Regions from separate parts of the Paenarthrobacter sp. NPDC091669 genome, predicted to be linked through region 3. Evidence: riboswitches for the same ligand, from Rfam matches in the RefSeq annotation. Region 3 holds a riboswitch; each other region holds the start of a gene.
The links. Region 3 has a riboswitch for thiamine pyrophosphate ahead of ACIQLI_RS15135 (ECF transporter S component). Riboswitches for the same ligand answer to the same signal wherever they lie in the genome.

Region 1: another riboswitch for thiamine pyrophosphate. It lies ahead of thiD (bifunctional hydroxymethylpyrimidine kinase/phosphomethylpyrimidine kinase); the one in region 3 lies ahead of ACIQLI_RS15135 (ECF transporter S component).
Region 2: another riboswitch for thiamine pyrophosphate. It lies ahead of thiC (phosphomethylpyrimidine synthase ThiC); the one in region 3 lies ahead of ACIQLI_RS15135 (ECF transporter S component).
Region 4: another riboswitch for thiamine pyrophosphate. It lies ahead of thiO (glycine oxidase ThiO); the one in region 3 lies ahead of ACIQLI_RS15135 (ECF transporter S component).

What each region holds. Positions count from the first base shown of each region.
Region 1 covers NZ_JBIVTK010000004.1:378,449-382,656, reverse strand. The annotation lists gene ACIQLI_RS09415 (Rne/Rng family ribonuclease) at 1-1,807, shown strand, start outside; TPP riboswitch at 1,944-2,042, shown strand; gene thiD (bifunctional hydroxymethylpyrimidine kinase/phosphomethylpyrimidine kinase) at 2,033-3,550, shown strand; gene rplU (50S ribosomal protein L21) at 3,927-4,208, shown strand, end outside.
Region 2 covers NZ_JBIVTK010000017.1:16,861-21,068, reverse strand. The annotation lists gene thiC (phosphomethylpyrimidine synthase ThiC) at 1-1,821, opposite strand, end outside; TPP riboswitch at 1,817-1,924, opposite strand; gene ACIQLI_RS21500 (amidohydrolase family protein) at 2,021-3,103, shown strand; gene ACIQLI_RS21495 (VOC family protein) at 3,181-4,053, shown strand; gene ACIQLI_RS21490 (hypothetical protein) at 4,187-4,208, shown strand, end outside.
Region 3 covers NZ_JBIVTK010000008.1:180,025-184,232, reverse strand. The annotation lists gene ACIQLI_RS15160 (Na+/H+ antiporter subunit E) at 1-556, shown strand, start outside; gene ACIQLI_RS15155 (monovalent cation/H+ antiporter complex subunit F) at 553-831, shown strand; gene mnhG (monovalent cation/H(+) antiporter subunit G) at 821-1,213, shown strand; gene ACIQLI_RS15145 (DUF4235 domain-containing protein) at 1,315-1,575, opposite strand; gene ACIQLI_RS15140 (NUDIX hydrolase) at 1,612-2,346, opposite strand; TPP riboswitch at 2,546-2,682, shown strand; gene ACIQLI_RS15135 (ECF transporter S component) at 2,759-3,379, shown strand; gene ACIQLI_RS15130 (ABC transporter ATP-binding protein) at 3,379-4,208, shown strand, end outside.
Region 4 covers NZ_JBIVTK010000005.1:27,965-32,172, reverse strand. The annotation lists gene ACIQLI_RS09905 (thiazole synthase) at 1-411, opposite strand, end outside; gene thiS (sulfur carrier protein ThiS) at 416-652, opposite strand; gene thiO (glycine oxidase ThiO) at 649-1,914, opposite strand; TPP riboswitch at 1,909-2,027, opposite strand; gene thiE (thiamine phosphate synthase) at 2,055-2,738, shown strand; gene ACIQLI_RS09885 (ferritin-like fold-containing protein) at 2,800-3,468, opposite strand; gene ACIQLI_RS09880 (TM2 domain-containing protein) at 3,625-4,208, shown strand, end outside.

The DNA of each region.
Region 1 (4,208 bases), on a different contig from region 3:
CCAGGTCACCAAGGACCCCGTAGGCCACAAGGGTGCCCGCCTGACCAGCCAGATCTCCCTGCCCGGCCGCTACCTGGTGTACGTGCCCGGTGGTTCCATGACCGGCATTTCACGCAAGCTCCCCGACGTCGAACGCAACCGCCTCAAGCGCATCCTGAAGGACCGTTTGCCGGAAAACGCCGGCGTCATTGTCCGCACGGCTGCTGAAGGTGCGTCGGAAGAAGAACTCACGCATGACATCAACCGCCTGCGCGCCCAGTGGGAAGGCATCGAAGGCCAGGCTTCCTCCACCAAGGTCCTGGCACCGGAACTGCTCTACGGCGAACCGGACCTGACCATCAAGGTGGTCCGTGACGTCTTCAATGAAGACTTCTCCAAGCTGATCGTTTCCGGCGACGACGCCTGGGACACCATTGAGGCTTACGTCACCTACGTTGCCCCCGACCTTGTGGGCCGCCTTGAGAAGTGGACCAAGGACCAGGACATCTTCGGTGCGTGGCGCATTGACGAGCAGATCCACAAGGCACTGGAACGCAAGGTCTTCCTCCCGTCCGGTGGCTCGTTGGTCATCGACCGCACCGAAGCCATGACCGTGGTGGACGTCAATACGGGTAAGTTCACCGGCAGCGGTGGAAACCTTGAAGAAACCGTCACCAAGAACAACCTCGAAGCTGCTGAGGAAGTTGTTCGCCAGCTTCGCCTGCGTGACATCGGTGGCATCATTGTCATCGACTTCATCGACATGGTCCTTGAGTCCAACCGCGACCTCGTCCTCCGCCGCATGGTTGAGTGCCTTGGCCGCGACCGCACCAAGCACCAAGTGGCTGAAGTGACGTCATTGGGCCTTGTCCAGATGACCCGCAAGCGCATGGGTACCGGCCTCCTTGAGGTCTTCGGTGAGCAGTGCGAGCACTGTGCCGGCCGCGGCGTGGTCACCCACGACGAGCCCGTGGAGCACCGCCGCGCCAACGTCGTGGCCGCCGAGCACCACCGCCCGCACACTGAGGCGCAGCAACCCACCGCCCGGACGGAACGCAAGCGGCGCCGTGGCAAGGGTGGGGGACAGGCTGTCGCCGAGGCTCCCGCGCCGGTCCACACCACTGCCTCCGCCCCTGCTGCACCTCCCGCGGCCTCCGAGCCGCAGGATCCGGCAAAGCAGGCCAAGGCAGAGGCAACCCGGGCTGCGCTGGCGACGATCGCTGCTGCCGCCCACGCTGCCCACCTTCATGATGACGAAGTCCACCGTGCAGAAGAGCAGGCGCGGGCAAGCGGCCAGCACGAGGCGCCTGTTGCCTCACAGCCCCAGGCCGGAGAGCACGCCGACCACGAATCAGAGCGCGAAGCACCGGTTCGGGAGGCACGGTCCACTCCGGTTCTGCGATTCGGCGGGGACGAGGTGGCCCTGCCATTCGGGGAACACCACGAGGAACCGCCTGCCGCCAAGCCCGCCATGAGCCTGGATCTCCTGGCCGAAGCGTTCTCCCACCTTGGCGCGGCACCCGAGGCAAAGCCCGAAACCGTGGTTCCTTCCAAGGCAGCCGCTGCGCCGCAAGCCGCCGTGGCGGGGCACGTAGATGAGGACCCTGAAGCCGCGTCGGCTTCGAAGTCACGTCGGGGGCGCCGCAACCGCAGTGCCAGCCGTGCCCAGGGCGCAGCCAATGAGACCAGCGTTGAGCACCACGAGGTAACAGCTACGGCAGCGCGCGGAACGGCACATGAGGCCAAAGCGCCGGCGGAGCCTGCCAAGAAGGTGGCGTCCGAGGAACCCATCATCCTTGGGGTTGGCGTTCCCGCTTCGGAGCTCTAGCATCTGATCCGCAAGGGCCCTGCAGTCACCGTCACAGGCGGGTACTGCAGGGCCCTTTGCTGTCCTCTCCCGGCGGTCATATCCGGTCTTGTGCGTGGCGCAGTTCCCAGGCTTCGCTGCATCCCGGCTACGCTGGTGGACTGACACGGGGTGCCGGGCATTGGGCCAGGCTGAGATCCAGACCCGTTGAACCTGTCCGGTTAGCACCGGCGAAGGGATGTCCCCATGACGTCATCGTCGTATTCTTCCGTGTACCCTCTGGTTGTTTCCGGCCGCGAAACGCCCCGTGTATTGAGTATCGCGGGATCGGACCCCTCCGGCGGTGCCGGTATCCAGGCAGACCTGAAGAGCATTGCCGCCCAGGGGGGCTACGGCATGGCGGCGGTCACCGCGTTGACGGCCCAAAACACGCTGGGTGTCAGTGCCGTGCACGTTCCACCCGTGGAGTTCCTGCGACAGCAATTGGAAGCCATCAGCACGGACATCGCCATCGATGCCGTCAAGATCGGAATGCTCGGTGACGCTGCGGTGATCGATGAGGTCCGCGGCTGGCTTGAGGCGGTGCGTCCCGCCGTCGTGGTCCTTGACCCGGTGATGGTGGCCACCAGCGGTGACCGCCTCCTTCGAGGGTCCGCCGAGCAGGCACTGCGCGCCCTCCTGCCGTTGGCAGACCTTATTACCCCGAACCTCCCGGAGCTTGCCATGCTGTTGGGGGAGCCTGAAGCTGCTGATTGGGAGTCGGCATTGAACCAGGGCAAGCGGCTGGCTGCTGAGTGCGGCACCACGGTTTTGGTGAAGGGCGGACATCTGGCAGGGACGGAATGCCCGGACGCGTTGGTCAACACCAGCGGACTCCTGCGGCAGGATGTCATTGAGGTAGCCGGACCCCGCATCGAAACGAAGAACAGCCACGGCACGGGCTGTTCGTTGTCGTCCGCTCTGGCCACAGTCCAGGCCCGCACCGGCGATTGGGAAGCTTCCCTGCGCGAGGTCAAGCCGTGGTTGCTCCAGGCGTTGCTGCATTCGGACAGCCTCGACGTAGGCAAGGGAAATGGGCCGGTCCACCATTTTCACCACCATCAGGTCCTGAGGCCGGGGGAATTCGCCGCGGCGCTGTGGAAGGAAGCCGCTCCGGAACTCGCGGCAATCCACAAGCTCAGCTTTATCGACGGCCTGCAGTCGGGCGACCTCCCTGAAGCAGCGTTCAGTTACTACCTTGCCCAGGACGCCATCTACCTCAACGGGTATTCCAGGGTCCTGGCGCGAGCGGGCGCCCTTGCGCCCACGGAGGAGGAACAACTGTTCTGGGCGAAAGCCTCACAGCAGTGCCTTGAGGTCGAATCGGAACTGCACAGGAATTGGCTCAGTACCCGCGAGGCATCCCCGGTGACCGGACCCGTCACCAAGTCCTATGTGGACCACTTGCTGGCATCCTCGGCCGCCGGCAGTTACGCCGTGGTGCTGGCGGCCATCCTGCCGTGCTACTGGCTCTACGCAGAGGTGGGCCAGCAGCTCCACGCATCGTTCGTGGACGCGGGAGCCCCGGCAGCGCATCCCTACGCGGACTGGCTCAGGACCTACGCCGATGAAGAGTTTGCTGCCGCCACCAGGAATGCGATCAATTTCACGGACGCCGCTGCGGCGGCAGCTTCCGAGGGCGAGAGGGCGTCCATGCTGGAGGCGTTTGCCCAGTCCTGCCGCTATGAGACTGCATTCTTCGACGCTCCGCGGCTGTTCGCCTGACCGTTTCAGTGCGGGCTTTTTATCCCCGGGTCCCAAGGCGCCTCAGCGCGTCGCGGGTCAAATCACGTTAATCGCTCCAAACCCTGTAGGCTGTATGGGCACGGTGCCGGGAGAGTCCGTTACAACTGGTGATGCAAGTCACGTGGTAGCCTCCGGACCCGGCCTCATTTGCAGCCGAGGGTCAAACTAGCGTAATCTTGATCTTCGGTGCTTACGCCAACACTTGGGTTATGCCCCTTGGAATTGTTCAAGGGATGACTCGCGGACTTCGATCAGAAGTCCACGGCGTTGAGGCACAGCGCGAACCAAGCCTGATTTCGGTTCCAGGTTCCGCACGCAAATTTAGTTATAAACGTCGAGAGAAGTGAGTACCCAAGTGGTGTACGCGATTGTCCGCGCAGGCGGCCGCCAAGAAAAAGTTTCCGTTGGAGACTACGTAACGCTTAACCGCGTCCCCGGTGGAGCCGGCAGCACGCTTGAGCTGCCCGCCTTGCTCCTGGTAGACGGCGAGAAGGTCACCTCCGCAGCTGCGGAACTGGCCAACGTCAAGGTTACGGCTGAGATCCTCGAGGACCTCCGTGGTCCGAAGATCGTCATCCAGAAGTTCAAGAACAAGACCGGCTACCGGAAGCGTCAGGGTCACCGTCAGGAACTGACC
Region 2 (4,208 bases), on a different contig from region 3:
GTCTGGGCTGCCGGGTACCTGAAGTTCCGGCAAGTAGACCTTTCCGCCCGATGCCAGGAATTCCTGGCTCTTCCCGCGCATGCCGCTGTACATTTCCGCGATGGAGGTCTGCGCCTCTTCCGATCCGTATTCGTCACGGATGTCCTGGCTGATGCGCATCGAACAGAACTTGGGGCCGCACATGGAACAGAAATGGGCGGTCTTGGCCGGTTCTGCCGGCAGCGTTTCGTCGTGGAAGGCTTCCGCGGTCACAGGGTCCAACGAGAGGGCAAACTGGTCCCGCCAACGGAACTCGAACCTGGCCTTCGACAGGGCATCGTCACGCTCATGTGCCCCGGGATGACCCTTGGCGAGGTCGGCGGCGTGGGCTGCGATCTTATACGTGATGACACCGGTCTTGACGTCGTCTTTATTGGGAAGGCCCAAATGTTCCTTGGGGGTCACGTAGCAGAGCATGGCGGTGCCGTACCTGGCGATCTCGGTGGCGCCGATGGCTGAGGTGATGTGGTCATAGCCAGGAGCGACATCCGTGACCAAGGGTCCCAAGGTGTAGAAAGGGGCTCCCTTGCACAATTCCTGCTGGCGTTCCACATTTTCCCGGACCAGGTGGAACGGCACGTGGCCAGGTCCTTCCACCATCACCTGCACATCGAACTCCCACGCCCGCTCTGTCAGCTCGGCGAGGGTATCCAACTCGGCGAACTGGGCCGCGTCGTTGGCATCGGCGGTTGCGCCCGGGCGCAGGCCGTCGCCCAGGGAGAATGCGACGTCGTATTGGGCGAAGATTTCGCAGAGTTCGTCAAAGTGCGTGTAGAGGAAGTTCTCCTGGTGGTGCGCCAGGCACCAACCCGCCATGATGGACCCGCCCCGGGAGACAATTCCGGTGACCCGGTTGGCGGTCAGGGGCACATAGCGCAGCAGCACCCCGGCGTGGATGGTCATGTAGTCCACGCCCTGCTCACATTGCTCGATCACGGTGTCCCGGAAAATCTCCCACGTCAGCTTGTTCGCCTCGCCGTTGACCTTCTCCAGCGCCTGGTAGATAGGGACCGTCCCGATCGGGACCGGGGAGTTGCGGATGATCCACTCCCGGGTGGTGTGGATGTCATCCCCGGTGGAGAGATCCATGACGGTATCGGCACCCCACTGAGTGGCCCATTGAAGTTTGTCCACCTCCTCCGCGATGGAACTCGTCACGGCTGAGTTGCCGATGTTGGCGTTGATCTTCACCAGGAAGGCCTTGCCGATGATCATCGGCTCTGACTCAGGGTGGTTGATGTTGTTCGGAATGATCGCCCGTCCTGCGGCAACCTCGCTGCGGACCAACTCAACGTCGCAGTTCTCCCGCAACGCGACGAACTGCATCTCGGGAGTCACCGTGCCCTGCTTGGCGTAGTGCATCTGCGTGACGGTTTTACCTTCGACGGCGCGGCGGGGCACAGGTTGGGTGCCCTTCCACTCCGCTGATGCTTCCCCGCGCCGAACCGCTGACTTGCCGTCGTCCAGCAGGTTTCGTTCCCGTCCGCGGTAGGCCACGGTGTCGCCACGGGCTTCGATCCATGGAGCGCGGAAGGGCTCAAGCCCCACAACGGGATCACTGCCGGGACCTGCAGTGCGGTACACCTGGAACGCCGGGTTGGCTTTGCCGTTGGGCGACGGATCCAAGGCGATCTCCGTGACGGGAACCCGGATCCCGTGGTCCGGGTCTTCGCGGTAGGCCAATGAATGGGATTTCAGCGATTGGGTCACGGATTCCGGCGTCTTTGCGCTGGATTCGGACCGGTTTTGGGCAGGGCTGTGCTGTGTTTTGGTGGTGCTCAAAGGATTACTCACTTCCTTCGCCGGCATTACCCGGACAGGTTCAACGGTCGCAGACTGCATCAGTCCGATCTCAGCCCCTGCAGGGGCCCCCGTGTGGTCGTAGACGAAGCTACCACAGCTCCCCGGAGGCTCCCAGTCACATGGAGTCCGGGGTTGCCGTCCCCTGAACTTCCCTGGACCTGCGGACTAGGCTTTTTCCATGGCCAAGATCATCGAATTCACCGGACCCGTGCTCGTGTCCCGGAACGACCAGCGGTACGGCATGTGGTCCGTGGACGGCACCCTGACGTTTGTGCGCCCCACGACGGCACCGGACCGCGTGCTGGATGGCTGGGTCCTCCCGGGCTTCGTTGATGCCCACTGCCACATCGGTTTGGGAGTGGGCGGCGCCGTTGACGAGCAGACCACTCTCGCCCAGGCCCAGGCTGACCTCGACGCCGGGACGCTGCTGATCCGGGATGCCGGATCACCCAGTGACACCCGGTGGGTCCAGCAACGTCCGGACGTGCCCCGGCTGATCCGGGCCGGAAGACATATTGCCCGGAGCCGGCGGTACCTCCGCGGTTTGGGGCACGAAATCGAACCCGACCAACTTGTGGAGACCGTCCGGAAGGAAGCCTGGGATGGTGACGGGTGGGTCAAGCTGGTGGGGGACTGGATCGACCGCGGCGTGGGCGACCTCGCCGCCTCCTTCCCCGCCAAAATCGTCAAGGACGCCATCGCTGCCGCCCACGATGAAGGTGCCCGGGTAACGGCCCACTGCTTTGCCGAGGACACACTGGACGACATGCTGGATGCAGGCATCGACTGCATCGAACATGCCACGGGCCTGCTGCCGAGACACCTTCCGCGTTTGGTGGAGCAGGCCGTGCCGATCGTTCCCACCCTGGTCAATATCGCGACCTTTCCTGACATTGCTGCCCAGGCTGCCCCGAAGTTTCCCGACTATGCGGACCACATGGTGCGGCTTTGGGAGCGGCGGCGCGAGCGTGTGCTGGAGGCCTATGAGGCCGGTGTGGCCATTTATGCGGGCACGGATGCCGGCAGCGTGATTAAGCACGGCAGGATCGCCGACGAAATGAAGGAACTGCACGACGCCGGCCTGCCGCCGGCCGCGGTCCTGGACGCCGCGGCGTGGCGCGCCCGGGAGTGGCTGGGAGCCGAGGGCATCAGCGAAGGGGCGAGTGCCGACGTCGTGCTGTGTTCCGAGGATCCCAGAATCCAGCTGGAGGCTGTTTCCCACCTCAAGCACATCGTTCTGCGCGGTTCCTTGGTCCGTTAGGAATAAATTGAAGCTTCAAGTAATTTAGTAGGATAGAAGGTGCCGATGAGCGGCCACCTCAGAACCGGGAGCTTCACATGACCACACCACTCAGCCAGGATCTTCTGCCTGCCGAACTCACCATGGGCACCGTCATGCTCAAGGTCGGCGACATGAAGGTCATGAGCGACTACTACCAGCGGGCCCTTGGCTTGGAAGTCGTGGCCGAGCAGGATGGCGGGCTCTACCTCGGGCGCGTCGGAAAGCCCGTGGTCCACCTTGCCCCGGCCTCCGGCCTGCACATTCCGGGCCGCGGGGAAGCCGGTCTGTTCCACACGGCCATCCTGTTCCAGGACCAGCCTTCACTGGCTGCCACCATCGCCACTGCCGCCGAATACGAGCCGCGCGCATTCGCGGGCAGTGCCGACCACCTGGTCAGCGAAGCGTTCTACTTCACCGACCCTGAAGGCAATGGCATTGAGCTCTACTACGACAAGCCGCGGGAACTCTGGCAGTGGGACGGCAAGAGCGTGGTAATGGACAACGTAGCCCTGCCACCGCAGCGTTTCCTCCAGCAGCACCTGAGTGAAGCCGCGGTGACCGGACAGCGCGAGGCGGCGGCCGGCATCGGGCATGTCCACCTTCAGGTGGGCAACGTCGAGACCGCCCAAGCCTTCTATGTTGAGACCCTCGGCTTCGAAAGGACCGCGGGTTGGCACGGCCAGGCGCTGTTCGTTTCCGCCGGCGGCTATCACCACCACATGGCCATGAACGTATGGAACAGCCGTGGCGCCGGGCCCCGCAAGGACACGCTGGGCCTGGGGGAAGTGCTCATTGAGGTCCCTGGCGCCGACGACGTAGCGGCGCTTGCGGATCGCTTGAAGATCGCAGGGGTGCAGAATCACCACACCGGAGCCGAACTTCAGTTCGAGGATCCGTGGCGGAACAAACTGCGGGTCGCCGTCCGCTAAGCAGCGCCACCCCCGCAGCGCCGGATCACTCCCGCCGCGCTGGCCACTCCTGCACTAGGCTGGGCAGTGACGGCACGGAACCAATCAGGGTTTTGTGCCGCCGCCCCGTCAGCACGAAGGAATGAGAGTTTCCATGGGCTTTGCCGAAATTTTTG
Region 3 (4,208 bases):
GCCCATTTCATTCCGCACCGAACTGCCCCTGCTCATTTGGTTGGTCATTGTCTGGGGCGCACTGTGGCGGGATTTCAGTCCCGGGAACCTGCTGTTCGGTGCGCTGATAGCCGTGCTGGTAGCCAAGCTGTTCTACCTTCCACCCGTGGAACTGAGCGGCAGGTTCAACATCCTGCGCGCCATTCCCTTCGCCCTGATGTTCCTCGCCAAAGTGGTGGCAGCGAGCTTCCTGGTGTTGTTCCTGGCCGTGGTCAAGGGACCCAAGGTGCGCAGCGCCGTCGTCGCCGTTCCCTTGCGCAGCCACTCGGACCTGATGGTGACGGCCACGGGGCACGTCATCTCGCTGATTCCGGGTTCGCTGGTGGTGGAAGTGGACCGGTCGACGTCCACGCTGTACCTGCATGCGCTCAATATCTACGAAGAAGCGGACATCGACAAAATTCGCGAGGAAGTCCAGACCATTGAAGCGCGGTTGATCCGGATCATGGGCACGCGCGAAGAAATGGAAGCCCTCAACGCCGAAGTACGTCCTGGAATGGAAGGGGCAGCACGATGAAGGAGATCATCCTTGTGGTCACGGCGGTGATCCTCAGCCTGGCTGCCGCGGGCGCGATTGTCCGGATCGCCATCGGCCCTTCCCTGCTGGACCGCGTGCTGGCCTCGGACGTCTTGCTGGCCATCCTGGGTGCTGCACTGGCGATCGACATGGCGATGAACAGGCACCTCAACAACCTGATGCTGCTGGTGGCCCTCGCGGTGATCGGTTTCATCGGATCTGTGACCGTTGCACGGTTCGTGGCTGAACGGAGGGAGCAGAACAATGAGTCCTGATGCCACCGGCGTGGATGTCGTGGTCGATGCTGTCACCGCAGTGTTCCTGGTGGTGGGCGCCTTGATGTCCTTGGGCGCTGCCATCGGTTTGCTGCGATTCCCGGACCTCATGAGCCGCATGCACGCAGCTACCAAGCCCCAGGTCCTGGGGTTGTTCCTCATGCTTGCTGCGATTGGCCTGCAAATGCGGACGTGGTGGGTTTGGCCGGTTTTGCTGGTGGCATGGATTTTCCAGTTGTTGACGGCACCTGTGTCCGCCCACATGGTGGGTCGCTCCGCCTACCGCACCAAGCACGGCCACCGCGAGATGCTCACGAAGGACGAACTCGAGGCTGTTGTGCAACGGGCGGCTGCGGGGCAAGAACCCCGGAACGACCGCTAAAAGTCCCAGTCACAGCAAACGCGGGGTCGCTCTGCGTCCACTGGTGTTCATTCCATCAGGTGGAGGCAAAGCGGCCCCGCGTTGTTGTCTGTGGTTGCGGGCTAGACGATGTCGTGCGTCTTGGCGAAACGGGCAATGGCACGCTGGGTGCCACGGCTGGCCAGCACCTGAATCAGGGTGCTGACGAAGGCTGAGATCAGCGCAAAAGTCAGTGCTGAACGCAAGCTCGTTTCCATGTCGTCGTTGCCCAGGGGTGGTTTGCTGCCAGTGGCCTTTTCCCACCCTTTGTTGACGAGTTTGGTGCCTACGAAGCCCGCTCCGAGGCTTACTCCGGCACCGATCAGCTTGAAGAAGAGGTTCATGCCCCCAGCCTAGCCTTCCGAGGGCCGACTCAAGAGTCAGTGGCGGCTTTCGCGCTCTTTCAGGAACGCTGCCAAGGACCCAACGGGGGCCAGCACGGGAACAACAGCGTGCTCTGCCGACCAGACAGCGTCCACGGTCTCAAACCCAGCGATTTCCTTGAGCAGGTAATAGGTGGGCGGCATCAGCTTCAATGTGCCGGCCGCTTCCGCTTCCAGGATTCCGGCCACCGGCATCCACAACGATTGCCAGGCCTCCGTGGTTTGATGCTGCGGCTCGGCTCCCGGGGAAGGCTTGGCAAGGTAGAAGTAGGTGTCAAAACGCTTCGGCATGTCCGTAGGCGTGATCCAGTTGGCCCAAGGGCGGAGATCCGCAGCGCTGATGCTGAGCCCGGATTCCTCCTGGACTTCGCGGATTGCGGCTGTGAGGACAGTCCCTGCGTTGGTTTCGGCCTGCGTTGAGCTGGTGCCCGTGCCGGTGCCGGTGCCGGTGCCGGAGTTGGCGTCGGCGCCGATGGAACTCGAACACCAGGCGGCAGCGTGGCGTTGAAGCAGGTCCGCTGGATAGTCCCAGCCTGACTCGTCCGCCGCATCCACCCGGCCGCCGGGAAAGACCACCATTCCGGCAGCGAAATCCATGGTGCTGACCCTGTGCTGGACGAACGCTTCGAGCCCGCCCGGGGCATCACGGAGAAGGATGACGCTGGCAGCGAGCCGGGGCTCGGATATGGTGCCGTCGGCGGCAGGGCCATCCTGAGTGGGTAGGTCCGTCATGAATGTGCCCCTTTGCCGCGGTCGAGTCTGCTGGATCATTCTCTCAGGTCTCTTCGTGTGGCGGCGTGAGGGGTGTAGAGCGGGCCTCGCAACGCAATGCAACGCACCCCGCTTCGTCCGATTGTGACCACGGCCCGGCAACGGACCAGCGCCCGCGACACACGCAGGTGTAAACTGAACCAGCCCATCAGGGCAGATTTGATAACGACAGGGGAGCGCCGCCGTCGGACCTTGCAGAGATGCAGGAGACGCGAGGGCGCTGAGAGTGCGGACAGCCGCAGACCCTCGAACCTGATCCGGTTAGTACCGGCGCAAGGGAGTCGAGCTTCTCAGAGTGTCCGGATCCGGACGGCGCAGGCCGGTTGGAATTCCGGGGAGCACTTTCCCCTCCTGTAACCTCAGGAGGCAGAAAATGACCACGGTAAACGTGAAGAAGACCAGTTATAACTGGCGTGTTGTAGACATCGTTGTGGCGGCCTTGATCGCCATCGCGGGCGGCGTGATCTTCTGGGCATGGTCCCAGGGCGCCGCACTGGTATCCATCCCCATGAACGCGACGTATCCGCCGCTCACCGGCCTGATCGCCGGTGGCTGGATGATCCCCGCAGTCCTGGGCATGCTCATTATCCGCAAGCCGGGCGCAGCGTTGTTCTGCGAAGCCGTCGCAGCCACCGGTGAGCTGATCATGGGTTCCCAGTACGGCACCACCGTTTTGATCTCCGGTGTCTTGCAGGGCCTCGGCGCCGAGCTGGTCTTCGCAGCTTTCCGGTACAAGAAGTTCAACCTGCCCACGGCCCTCCTCGCGGGTGCCGGTGCGGGCCTCTTCTGCGGCCTGAACGACTCCTTCCTCCCATGGGGCTGGAACATCGCCTATGAGGCAATGGACAAGCTGGCGTACATCACTTTCACTACCATCTCGGGTGCCATCATCGCCGGCGCACTGTCCTGGATTGCCACCCGTGGCTTGGCGAAAACCGGCGTGCTGAGCTCCTTCGCATCGCGCAAGGCCGCGTCGGAGCCCGTCTTCAGCTGATGCCCGCCACGCAGAGCGGCAGCAACAACAGCAGCCCGGTACGGCCTGCCGCCATCTCCGCCGAGGGCTGGGGTTGGCGGCATGCCGGCCGGTCCACTCCGGCCATTCATGGGTTGGACCTCCGGATTGAACCGGGCGAGCGGGTTCTCCTTCTGGGACCATCCGGTGCCGGCAAATCAACGCTGCTGCACGCCCTCGCCGGTGTGCTGGGCGATGAGGAAGACGACTCGGACGAGTCCGGTTCACTGCTGATCGATGGCGTCGCGCCCCGGGAGCAGCGTGGCCGCGCCGGGTTGATGCAGCAGGACCCGGAAACGCAGGTGGTCTTGTCGCGGATTGGCGACGACGTCGCCTTCGGTGCCGAGAACCTTGCTGTGCCCCGGGACGAGATCTGGTCCCGCGTCCATGAAGCGCTCGACGACGTGGGGTTGCGTACCGCCGCGGGCGGCGGTTTGGCCTTGGACCACCCGACGGCGGCACTCTCCGGAGGGCAGAAGCAGCGCCTTGCGCTGGCGGGTATTTTGGCGATGCGACCCGGCTTGATCCTCTTGGACGAGCCCACGGCCAACTTGGATCCGGCAGGCGTGCTGGAAGTACGTGACGCGGTGAAGCGTTGCCTGGACAAGACCGGCGCCACACTGGTGGTGGTGGAACACCGCGTGTCCGTGTGGAAAGACCTCGTGGACAGGATCGTCGTCCTGGCACCGGGCGGAGTCCTCTTGGACGGCCCACCGGACCAGGTCCTGTCCGAGGCCCGCAGCAAGTTGATGGCTGCAGGCGTCTGGGTGCCGGGGTACGTTCCCGCAACCCGCGAACGACGCAGCCAAAC
Region 4 (4,208 bases), on a different contig from region 3:
GAAGACCTTGAATCCACGGTTCACCAGCTGTTCCGTTGCCTCAACCAGTTCCACGGCGTCTGGAAGGAGCGTGTGTTCGTCGGCGATGACTTCCAGCTTGACCCAGTCGGTTTCCAGGGCCTCCCGCGCCAGTTCAGCCGTCATCACGGCGTCTTTGGCCGTAAAGCAACCGGCGGTGTTGGGCAGCACGCGGATGCCGTGATCTACCAAGAGTTGGAAGAGGGATCCTGTTTCGGCGGGTGAATAGCGCCGCATGGCCACTGTGGTGAGCTCAGTCCCGGACGCCAGGAGCGCCGCGCCCAGGCCGTCCAGGCTCGGGGCACCTCCCGTGCCCATGATCAGGCGGGAGCCGAAGTGGACGCCGTCGATCACCAGGGCGTCAGTAATGACCTCTGTGTTTGCTGTCGTCATGCTGTCAGCCTCCTTGGACTGCGGTAACAAGTTCGAGTTCATCTCCGTCGGCGAGCGCCGTTGCGGACCATTGGCTGCGCGGCACCAGCTCGGAATTGCGGGCGACGGCGACACCCAGCTTGCCGCCGTCGGCTGCCTGTCCGCGGTGGTCCAGGACGCGGCCGGTGACGGCCGTGACCAGGGTGCTGACCGAAGCGTCCTCCGGCACGGCGTGATCGGATCCGTTGAGTTTGATGTTCATGCTGTTTCCTTGCTGGGTGCGTGTGCCGGCGTGAGCGCCCGCACTGGGAATGTCGTGGTCTCGAAGCGATCGGGGCGGAACGGGGCCCAGCGGGGGTCCGGCGAGCCGTGGATCAGCCCGCCCACGATCCGCGCCGCCACAGGCGTCAGGAGGACACCATGCCGGAAGAATCCCGTGGCGATCACCAGGCCATCAACATCCCCGCTGGTACCGGCGACCCGTCCAAGCAACGGGGCGTTGTCCGGAGTGCCGGGGCGGGCCCGGGCCGTTGCTTCGAGCAGTTCAAGTTCCGCCACTGCGGGGACCAAGGCCTGGGCGTCCCTCAGCAACTGGTAGACGCCCCCGGCTGAGACCACGTTGGAGGACGCCGATAGTCCGTCCTCGCGTTGGGTGGCCCCGATGACTACCGTGCCGTCGTCCCGGGGCACGATGTAGACGGGCACTCCGCGGACCATCCCGCGGACGGTGGAGGTGAGGAGTGGCCTGAGGTGTTCAGGCACCCGAAGCCTGAGGATGTCGCCATACACCGGCCGCACGGGAAGGCTGAGCCTGTCGGGGAGCCCCTCCAGGCCTGCCGCACCCAGTCCGTTGGCGACCACCGTTTCGGTGGAGTGAACAGCGGCACCGGACTCGAGTTCAACTCCTGAAACCCGCCCTCCGTCCCAGAGCAAACGGCGCGCCGTGGAAGCCACGGCGAACCCATCATCGGCGCCCGAAACCCAGGTGGAGTCGCTGGCCGCGTGGCGTGCCATTCCAGACAGCAGGCATGCCGCCAACTTCCGGGGATCAACCTGGTGATCGGCGGGAATGTCGAAGGCACTGGAAATTTGGGGGCTGAGGAGGGGTTCGCGATCCCGGGCGTCGCGCAGGGAAAGCGGCTCAATTCCCAGGCCTGCGGCACGCTGCACCGCACGAAGATCTGCAAGCGCCCTGCGGTCCGCGGCGTCGGCACCCACGGCGAGTGTCGGCGTCGTGCGGTATCCGGTGTCTTCTCCTCCGTGGCTCAGGCTTGCGGCGAAGGACGGCCACAGCCGGGACGATTCCAGCATCAGCTCGAGGAGGTCTTCCTCCTGGTAGTGCAGTTCGCTGACGGGGGCAAGCATTCCTGCGGCAGCGAACGTGGCTCCCGAGGCCGGTGCGGGGTCGATCAGCACCACTGAGCGGCCAAGTCGTCGTGCTTCGTGAGCGATGCCCAGACCGATGACGCCGCCACCAATGACAGCTACGTCGGCATGCATGGAGGTTTGGCGGGGATCTGCCATTCCGGTTTCCTTCCCTACGCCGGTACTAGCCGGATCAGGTCAAGCGGTCGGCGCTGAAGCCCTCTCAGCCGGACGGTCATATAACGAACGTCGCGGCTCCCGCAGTACGTGCCCAGTTTAGAGGAACTACTCTGGTTTCCATGACCCCGACTGATGCCCTTGCCACTGCCCGCCTGTATCTGTGCACTGATGCCCGGAAGCGGCAAGGCGATTTTGAAGACTTCGTGGACGCCGCTTTTGAGGGTGGCGTGGACATCATCCAGCTGCGCGACAAAACCCTGGAAGCTGCCGAGGAGTTGGAATTGCTGGCGGTCCTGCAAGGAGTTGCGCAACGTCACGGACGGCTCTGGGCTGTCAACGATCGCGCCGACGTTGCCAATGTTTCCGGGGCTCCGGTGTTCCACATCGGGCAAAAAGACCTCCCGTTGACGGTGGCCCGAAGGTTGCTTCCGGAGCCCGTCACGATCGGTCTCTCCACCCACTCCCCGGAACAGGTCAATGCGGCCATCGCAGCCTCACCAGGACAGGGAGGCCTGGATTACTTCTGTGTAGGCCCGGTCTGGGCAACCCCGACCAAACCCGGCCGCGAAGCCGTGGGACTGGACCTGGTCACATATGCCGCAGAAGCGAGCAAGCGTGCAGATGAGACCACCGGCGGTGCCGTGAACCTGCCCTGGTTCGCCATCGGAGGGATCGATCTCAGCAACGTGGAGCAGGTACTGGCTGCGGGAGCCAGCCGGATCGTCGTGGTCCGTGCCATCACCGAAGCTGCGGATCCGACGACGGCAGCCAAGTCGCTGCTGGAGGCGCTGGACGCCGCCTGAGCCTGGGCGTTAAAGCCGTTAAAGCCGTTCACGGCGTTCAGGGTGAGGCCTGGTCAAGCCGTCATGCGGTGAGGCCCAGGGCCGTCATCCGGCGTGAATGCCGCTCGGCGAGCTCGCCGGTCAGTCTCTTGACTGCGGCGCGGGCATCGCCACCGCTTTTTAGCGTTGGCCCCAACTGCGGGTGCTCCATGCCCACCCTCTGCGCCTGCGTCAGTGCTTCCCCCACCAGCCGGCGGCCCCACAACGCCAGGCGTGAGGCCAGTCGAGGGTCATCGGCCAAGGCCCGCCGCAAAAGGACTCGAAGAACCTCGGTTGCTTGGTCGGGAGCGGCAACCCGGTCCACGAACTGCTGTGTTGTTGGATCGAGGAAAGCAGCGACAGCCCGGTAGAAGTCCGAGGAGACGGTGTCGATGACGTACGCCTTCATCACGGATTCGAACCAGTCCCCGGGCTTGGTGCGTTCATGGAAGTGATCAAAGGAACGCTGGAACGGCAGCATGGCTTCCTCGGGATCGAGGCCCATTTCCGCGAGCCGATCGCTCAGCAGCGCGAAGTTTCCGTACGCGCCGACGGCGATTTTTGCCAGCACTGACCGGTCATGGAGCGTGGGGGCGTATCGGGAATCGAACGAAAGCCGGCCGAAAGCGGACAACTCGCCGTAGGCCATGGCACCCAGGAGTTCCGCGGCGAGTTCTCCAGCAGAAGGTGCGGCGTCCCGGGAAGTGCCCATGATCCAAGACTATCCCCGGCCCTCCACACCCCGCCCGCGGAGATTAGCTGTTAGCGGCGTTGGTCCTACTAGGCTGGCTGGAAGTGAGTTGACTGTCAGGCCTGCCCCAAGGCCGCATGTCCTCCTCCTCGCACCCACTCCCCTGAAGGATGTCCCATGAGTAACCCGAGCTACCCACCCGCGCCCAACAACGGGAACGGGGCTCCGCCAGTTCCCCCTGCACCCGGCGCTTTCGGCAACCAGTACCAAGGCGGGCAGCAGACGTACCAGCCGGGACCGGGTTCCAGCCCTTACGGTGCACCCGGCATGGGCGCCCCGGCCAAGTCCTTCATGGTCACCTGGCTTCTGTCCTTGCTCCTTGGTGGCCTCGGTGTTGACCGCTTCTACCTGGGCAAGATCGGCACCGGCATTGCCAAACTGCTCACTGCGGGCGGTCTGGGCATCTGGTCCATCGTGGACCTGATCATCACGCTGACCGGCAACGCGCGGGACAAAGAGGGCCGACCCCTGCAGGGTTATCCGGAAAACAAGAAGAAGGCCTGGATCATCACGCTCGTCGTCTGGTTCGCCGGCCTGGTTGTTGGAATCGTGTCCACTGTGTTGTCTTTGACGCTGGTGGCCGCTGCGGTCCAAGGACAGGCCACGCCCGTCCCCGCCGCACCGTCGGCTTCGCAGGAAGCCCCGGCCCCGTCACAGGGCCCTGCCGGTGACGGGAACTCCTTCGAGGTCACGGTGTCCGA